2 regions of the Halopseudomonas sp. SMJS2 genome follow, and region 2 is predicted to be linked to the other one. Evidence: riboswitches for the same ligand, from Rfam matches in the RefSeq annotation. Region 2 holds a riboswitch; the other holds the start of a gene.

Region 1 (3,992 bases), 1.1 Mb from region 2:
ATCAGATCTTCCACTTCATTACGGAACAGGTTGACCACCCAGTTACCCCAATCGTGCTCGCCCCGCAATCCGGTTTCGATATTGCGCGAGGTTTCTTCCTTGATATCCGGGTTACCGAAGCCGGGGTAGTACAGCTGGTTGAAAGTGGGGGCCTTGAATGCGGTGCCGTAACTGGCCACCCATTGCAGGTTGTCGGTCAGGCTCAGGCCGTAGGCGATGCTGCCGGTGTTGTAGCGACCGAACTGTTCATTATCGTCATGACGCAGGCTCAGCTGCCATTCATGCACACCACGCTGTCCCAGGTACTGGGCGTAGTAGCCCTTGTTGGTGCGGCGGTTCTCGCTGTAGTTCGTACTGCTGCTGACTTCATCGGTCAGGTGGTCGAAACCCAGGGTCAGCAGGTGGCCAGGCGCAAGATCGATATCGTTCTGCCAACCCAGGCTGTCGCGCCGGGTATCGAAACGGCTGTTGAAAGTGCTGCCATTGAAGGTGTCATTCTTGTCTTCGCTGCGCGCCGCCTGCAGTGTCACCCGCCAGGGTTCGAGCGGTGAGAAGCGGGCATTGAGCCCGTGGGTTTTCAGCTTCGAGTCGTTGTTGGCCTTGTAGCCCGAGTCGAAGTCGCTATGGGAGTGGGATTCCAGCGCATGGCCTTCCAGCTCCAGGCCATTGTCGAAACGATAGCCGGCGCGCAGGTTGCCGGAGAGCTCGCGGTAACCATCGTTATCCGGATCACCACGGCCAGGCCGGGCATCGATGCCACGAGTGGACAGACTGGTCACCGCTGCGCTGTACCAGCCTTGCCCGATGCCGCCGGAGACACCGGCACTGCCCCCATGGTGGTTCCGGCTGCCGGCAGTGAGCGACATCCAAGGTTTGGGATCACCACCGGTACCGCGCTTGGTAAAGACCTGGATCACGCCGCCGATGGCTTCGGAGCCATACAGGCTGGAACGCGGCCCACGCACGATTTCGATACGTTCGATCTGCTCGATGGGCAGATTGTGCAACGCGGCACTCCCACTGGTAACCGAGCCAATACGCACCCCATCGATCAGCACCAGCACGTGGTCACTGCTGCTGCCACGAATGCCAAAGGTGCTGGACTTGCCCGCGCCGCCATTGTTGACGATGCTCAGCGCCGGAGTACGGCGCAGCAGATCCAGCATATCGGTCGGCTGCAGGCGCTGGATGGCGCGCTGGTCCAGTCGCGTTACCGCGCCCAGATTGGCACCCAGGGACTGCCCGGTGCGGGTGGCGGTAACGACCTGGTTGTCCAGGGAAAGGGATTCGGCATGGGAAAAAGCGGCCGTGGCCATTAGGGCCATCGCCAGGGAGGTGCGTGCAAACTTCATCTGTGCTCCGTCGCCGTACTCACCCGTACGGCATGGCTGGTTATGCAGTCGGCGAACGGAGTTGGGGAGACGGTTTCAGACCCAGCATGAAAACGCTACACCCGCAGAGCCCGCCGCACTGCTGTGATATGCGACAGGCCGGTCTCCGGGCTCATGAGCGGATGAATATCCGATGATTCGACCTTCCCGTGCAGGCACAGTGGTCGTGCTGAATCATCTGTCAGATAGTACCTTGAGGTAATCCGACTCTCATTTACCGTTGCGGGGGCAGCGCCGGGATAGTCTGGAACAGACGCACCGGCTTCCCTGTTTAACCTGCCGGGCAATACCGGGCAGGAACCTGAAGCGGGTGGAAGACTAAGAGGTTTTCACAGGTAAGTAAAGGCGCCCCCGCCAGCGCCCGAATTCACGCGCCAGCGGGAGAGTCAACCGATGGGGCCGTGGAGATTCCACTCATTCGGTAGAAGGCAAAGCGTAGGCATTTTAGACGCTCAAAAAAAGTCGGGAGCCGGGTTGACCTTGCCATCGTGTCAGGGTTGAAAATTCGAGCATGTCACGCACAAGGAGCGCCATCATGAGTTCTCTTCAATTCAATGTTCAGCAAATGACCTGCAACAATTGTGTTAAACATGTCACCGAAGCGCTGATGGCTGTCGCCGGCGTGACTGACGTCCAGGTCAGCCTCGAGGATAGCAAGGTCACGGTTGCCGGAAGTGCCGACAGTGCAGCGCTGATCAGCGCATTGGACGCAGCCGGCTACCCTGCTGCGGCGGCTGGCGCGCATGCTGGCCACACCACCTGCTGCGGCGGCTGCAGCTGATCAACGATAAATACCAACGAGGAATATGGAATGCGCACCAGACTACGTCTCATAGCTCTTACTGCCCTGCTGATCGGCGGCTTTGCCCAGGCCGCCGACAGTCTGACCATTGACGTGCACCGTGACGCCAACTGCGGTTGCTGCAAGGACTGGATCAAACACATGGAAAGCAATGGCTTCAGCGTCAACGACCATGTCGAAGCCAACATGGCGACGGTGAAACAGGAACTGGGCGTACCACCGCAACTCGGCTCCTGCCATACCGCCGTGATCAATGGTCAGTTCATCGAAGGCCATGTGCCCGCTGCCCAGGTACTGGCGCTGAAGGAACGGCCCGATCTGCTGGGCATCGCCGTGCCCGGCATGCCGATGGGTTCGCCCGGCATGGAATACGGCGACCGCCAGGATCCTTATCAGGTGGTCGGACTGACCAAGGAAGGCGAACTCGAAGTCGTCGCCGAATACCCCGGCAACTGAGTCAGCCCCTGGCGGCTCCGGCCGCCAGAAACGAAAAAAGCCTTTGACCATCACTGATCAAAGGCTTTGTATATGGCGCAGCGGACGGGACTCGAACCCGCGACCCCCGGCGTGACAGGCCGGTATTCTAACCAACTGAACTACCGCTGCGCATCTGTCCGACACCGACACTCATGTGCCTGTCATCGAAGCAGGCGCGCATTCTAATATTTCGTCAGATTAAGTCAAGCCTCGCCTTCAACCATATCGCTTTTATTTGCCATACGCTCATCCATTAACCATCCTGAGAGCAGACCTTCCAACAAAGGAGCTCGACATGTCTGGCATCGGCTGGCTTTTCATTATCATCATTCTTGCTACTGTCATCGGCGGGCTGTATATGTTGCGCAAGACCGCCAACAAGATGCCGATCGGCGATGAGCAGATGAAGCGCATCAAAGCCCGGCAAGCTGAACTCGAAGCGCAAGAGAGGCGGGAGAAGCAACAGGACTGATGCTAGAATGCGTCACTCTCATTTTTAGCCGCGTAACAGGTAGTTCCACAGTATGGTCAATTCACTGCAAGCCCAGTTGCTCAAGGCCGGACTGGTCGACGAAAAGAAACTCAAGCAGGCCCAACGCGCCAAGAAGAAGGCCGCCAAGAACACTCCGGAAAAGGTACATGACACCGCAGCCGCGGTGGAGAAGGCACGTGCCGACAAGGCCGAGCGCGATCGCCAGCTGAACCTGCAACGCCAGGAGGAGACCGCCCGTCGCGAGCGCGAAGCCCAGGCCAAGCAATTGATCGAGCAGGCCAAACTGGACCGCAGCGGCGGGGAAACCGCGTACCAGTTCGTGGCCAAGAACAAGATCAAGAAGATCTACGTCACCGAGGAGCAGTTCGGCAAGCTCAGCCGCGGCAAGCTGGGTATCGTACGGCTCTCCGGGCATTTCGAAATCATCCCGCTGGACGTCGCGGAGAAAGTCGCCGAACGTGCGCCCCACTGGCCAGTAATCATTGCCAAGGTGGAAGCCGAACAGGCTGCAGAAGATGATCCCTATGCCGATTTCAAAGTACCTGACGATCTCATGTGGTAAGCCCTCCCAACCAGACCGGACAGAAATGGCATGACCCAGGCTGCGCCCGCACGCTCTTCCGACACTGATCGCAGCCCTTGGTCGGTATTTCTGATATTTCTGCGTCTGGGCCTGACCTCCTTCGGCGGCCCCGTGGCCCATCTGGGTTACTTTCGCGAGGAGTTCGTTGTACGCCGTCGCTGGCTTGCCGAACGCAGCTACGCCGACCTGGTCGCTCTCTGCCAGTTCCTACCCGGCCCGGCCAGCAGCCAGGTGGGCCTGGCGCTG
Region 2 (3,992 bases):
GATCGGCGTGATGAGCCAATGCCCAGTCCATGCATAGATCGAGGGAGACGATGCGTTGGGGTGATTCAGGCGTCGCTGCCAATGCAGGCAAGCCAACTGGCAGCAGGATCGCTGCCAGGCAGAGCACCCACCGGCGCAGCCGCCCCCCTGCCCGAGCGGTGAGGGCCGAGGCAAAGGAGCAGCGTTCAGCATGCAGCTGATGGCGGGGGTGTGTAGTCATTCCATTCAGAGGTCAGGGGTCCAGGTGACTCCAAGCATAGCGGTGAAGGGCAACTCCCGGTAACCGTAACCCTGTCCGGCATGGGTATACATCAAGCGGCTATAGTCCTTGTCCATTACGTTGGCAAGCTTCATGTCGAAGGCCACTTCGCTGCTGGCCTGCCAGCTGGCGCGCAGATCCAGTACGCCGTACCCGGACAGCTCGGTGGTGTTGTCACCGTTGCCGTAACTGCTGCTGACGGCGGTAAAGCTGGCGCCCACACCGATATCGCCGAACTGGCGATCCAGATTCAGGTTCAGGGTACGTCGGGCGCGGTTCGGCAAGGTGTGGCCGTTTTCACGGCTGCGTGGATCGATGATGCTGATGCCCAGATCACCCTGCCAGCCGAAGAGTTCCTGCTTCAGAGTGGCTTCGAAGCCATTGACGCGGGCGCGATTGATGTTGTCCACGGTGCTGAAATCGCTGGTGGTAACGATCAGGTCACGGAAGTCGGTGCGGTACAGCGAGGCTTCCAACTGGGTAGTCGGGGCAAGCTGGCTGCGCCACTGCAATTCATAGCTGCGGGATTTCTCCGGTTTCAGTTCGGGGTTGCCGCCATAGAAGCCATCGAAGGGCCAATAGAGATCGGCAAAGGTCGGTACCCGGAAGCCTTCGGCGTAGGACAGAATCAACTGGTTATCCGGATCAAGCCGGTAGCTCAACGCACCGTTGAAGGTATTTTCGTTGCCGAACTGCTGGTTGTCGTCATGCCGCATGCCCAGTTCGGTACCGAAGCGCGCTCCCTGGAAGCTGTGCTGGGCGAATACCGCTTTGTTGTCCCGGTTGCTGACCTGGAAATCATTGCTGCTGCGTACCTTGTCATTCAGGTAGTCAGCGCCCAGACGCAGACTGTGTCCATTGCCCAGGGTCAGGGTGTTGAGCCAGTTCAGCGAATCGCGATAACTGTTATTCACCGTGCTGCCGGGAAACAGTTTGTCGAAGTTCTCCTGCTTGTCCTCGCTGTGGCCCAGTTCGATACGGCTGCGCCAGATATCATTGATACGCCCATCCAACCAAAGCGTGCTGGTGCTGATGATGTACTCGTCATAGGGAGCAGCTGGAGCGCCCCAGTTACCGAACGGGTTATCAAACTCGGTCTTGCCACGCTGATCCAGTACGGTGAACCCACCTTCAAATGCATCGGTGAACTGGTGACTCAGGCTCAGCGCCAAGGAGCGGTTGCGGTAACCATCATCATCCGCGTCACTGGCGAAAGAAGTGCGGGTGCGATCGATACCGGCAGTTTCCTCTAACCCGGCGGATAAATTGAAGCGCGTGCGCTCGTTGCCGCCGGAGAGACCAAGGTTGCGCTCCCAGGTACTGTCACTGCCACCGGCGATGCGCGCGTAGGGGCGCAGGCCTTCGCCCTCGCTTCGGCGGGTGAAGATCTGGATAACCCCGCCCATGGCGTCCGCGCCATGAATCGCTGAGCGCGAGCCGCGCAGCACCTCTATACGCTCGATCTGGTCGACACTGAGAAACTGCAGGGCGGCTCCGCCCATGGTGGCTGAACCGGCCCGCACACCGTCGATCAGCACCAGGGTCTGGCTGGTATTGGTGCCACGGATATACAGGCCGTAGGTCGCGCCGCGGCCCCCATAATTGGCGACCTGCACGCCCGGCACCTGGGTCAGCAGATGTGGCACGCTGGCCGGGCGCAGCCGTTCGATATCTGCACGGGTGAACACCGTATTGGCGGCGCTGCTGTCGCTGCGCTGTTCCACATCGCGGTTGGCGGTGATCAGGGTGTCGGAGAGTTTCAGCGCTTGTTCATGGGAAGCAGGCTGGGCAGCCAGAGTCAGGCTCGGGGCCAGGGCGACAGCAAGGGCAAGGCGGGACAGTTTCATTATGAATCCTCAAAAGGTCGGATGACTTTCGAGGAGGGCAGATAAGCAAGTGCGGACGGGGCAGATAACAGACAAACCGGCACGGCACTTGACGGTGATGCCCTCCGCAACACCAGTCGATATTGCATGCGGGCCGGCCTCCGGACTCTCGACGCCCATCCGCTCACCTTCCCATGCCGTGGCACAGTGGTCTTGAGCGGACGCCGATCCATGATCGGGGTCGATTACCGTTGCGGGGGCAGTGCCGGGATTGCTCGACCTGAGCGAGCGCACCGGCTTTCCGTTTCATGCCTGATATCAGGCACACCTGCATGAATAGCGGCGCATCTTATGCCCCTGATCGGGGAAACACAAGCGACCGGATGGCACAGGGCTAGCTGCGGCTGGAGTGCGCCGGGCGGGCAGGGCATACTGCCCGCATCTTCGCCATCGTTGTTGGCCGCCGAGCATGCTGTTATCCGATACCGTCCCTTTTGCCGAGACCACCGTTGCGCAGCTGCGTGATTACACCGAGTGGCACCGTGGCCGCAGCCGCTATGCGATCTGGATGATCCCGATCAACTGTCCCCGGGCGCTGGCCCATATCGACCAGCTCACGGCCTCGCTGGCGGACCTGTTGCATCCCAGCCGGCGGCAGCCGCATATCACCTTGTTTGTCTGTGGTTTCGAAGGGCAAAGTGTCAGGTACGACGACGATTTCACGTCAGCGCAGCTGCAGCGCCAACTGACGGGCCTCGACCGGTTGGCATTGCCGCCCTGCGAGCTACGCATAGGCGCGCCGGATAGCTTTGCCAGCGCAGCCTTTCTGACAGTGGACGACCTGCAGGGCCACTTGTCGCGCTGGCGCGAGGCGCTGGGGGCAGGCTGTAGGGAAATTCGGCAGACTAGCTACGTGCCGCACATCACCCTGGGGTTATATCGCCGAGCGATCAGTGCCACAGAGCTGCGCCAGCGGTTGCAATCATTGGTGATACCGGACACCTTACCGCTAGCGGTGGAATGCCTGGAGTATGCGACTTACAGCAGCCGTGACATGTTGGGGCCGCTGGAATGCCAGTGGCGGGTAGCTGTCAGCAATAAGGAGGCCAATAGTCCATGAAATACCCTTTTGGCCTTGCCTGCCGCTTTGATTGATCCTTGACTGTTATCACCGGACCAGAAAATAAAAGGAGCAGCAGATGAGAACCGTGGCCCAGGTTATCCAGACCAAGCAGATCCAGCAGGTGCATACCATCGGGGCGGATGAGACGATGCTCAGGGCCTTGCAGTTGATGGCCGAGCATAATATCGGCGCGCTGCCGGTCACCGAGGGCGGTCAGGTGATAGGCGTGATAAGTGAGCGCGACTACTCTCGTAAATGTGTGCTCAAGGGGCGGGCGTCGGTGGGCACCATGGTACGCGAAATCATGAGCAGCCCGGTGACGACCGTGACACCGAAGCAGAGCGTGTCCGAATGCCTCTCGCTGATCACTGACCTTCACCTGCGCCACCTCCCGGTGGTGGAAGATGGGCGACTGGTGGGGCTGGTGTCGATCGGTGACCTGGTCAAGGAGACCATCGCCGAGCAGCAGGAGCTGATCCAGCAGCTGGAGCAGTACATCCGCGGCGAGGTGTAGCGGCCCGACTGGCGCGTCCCGTTTCGGGGCCGCGGCTGCGCGGTGGGCCCGAACATCCCGATGGGGTGGCGGGTCGAACAGCTATACTGCGGGATTTAAACGCCAGGGGGCTGTGTTGTGAAAAAGAACGTCGTGATATTCAATCGTCTTGCTCAGGATCTGATCGAGCGTCTGGCAGCCAACTTCAATGTCGTTCAATTGAGTGCAGCCAGCGAGCTGGCGGATGCGCTGGCTGCCGGTCCGGTACACGGCCTGATTGGTGCCGGCTGG

Evidence for each region. Region 2 has a riboswitch for cobalamin ahead of QAO71_RS12145 (TonB-dependent receptor). Riboswitches for the same ligand answer to the same signal wherever they lie in the genome.
Region 1: it holds a riboswitch for cobalamin, as region 2 does, so the genes downstream of both, btuB (TonB-dependent vitamin B12 receptor) here and QAO71_RS12145 (TonB-dependent receptor) in region 2, are expected to answer to the same signal.

What each region holds. Positions count from the first base shown of each region.
Region 1 is NZ_CP123445.1:1,459,889-1,463,880, reverse strand. It holds gene btuB (TonB-dependent vitamin B12 receptor) at 1-1,352, opposite strand, end outside; cobalamin riboswitch at 1,471-1,711, opposite strand; gene QAO71_RS06905 (heavy metal-associated domain-containing protein) at 1,927-2,172, shown strand; gene QAO71_RS06900 (DUF411 domain-containing protein) at 2,203-2,649, shown strand; tRNA gene QAO71_RS06895 (tRNA-Asp) at 2,723-2,799, opposite strand; gene QAO71_RS06890 (DUF2897 family protein) at 2,966-3,142, shown strand; gene QAO71_RS06885 (DUF2058 domain-containing protein) at 3,195-3,725, shown strand; gene chrA (chromate efflux transporter) at 3,756-3,992, shown strand, end outside.
Region 2 is NZ_CP123445.1:2,562,123-2,566,114, reverse strand. It holds gene QAO71_RS12150 (ABC transporter substrate-binding protein) at 1-220, opposite strand, end outside; gene QAO71_RS12145 (TonB-dependent receptor) at 226-2,106, opposite strand; cobalamin riboswitch at 2,220-2,432, opposite strand; gene QAO71_RS12140 (2'-5' RNA ligase family protein) at 2,555-3,205, shown strand; gene QAO71_RS12135 (CBS domain-containing protein) at 3,285-3,722, shown strand; gene QAO71_RS12130 (D-glycerate dehydrogenase) at 3,840-3,992, shown strand, end outside.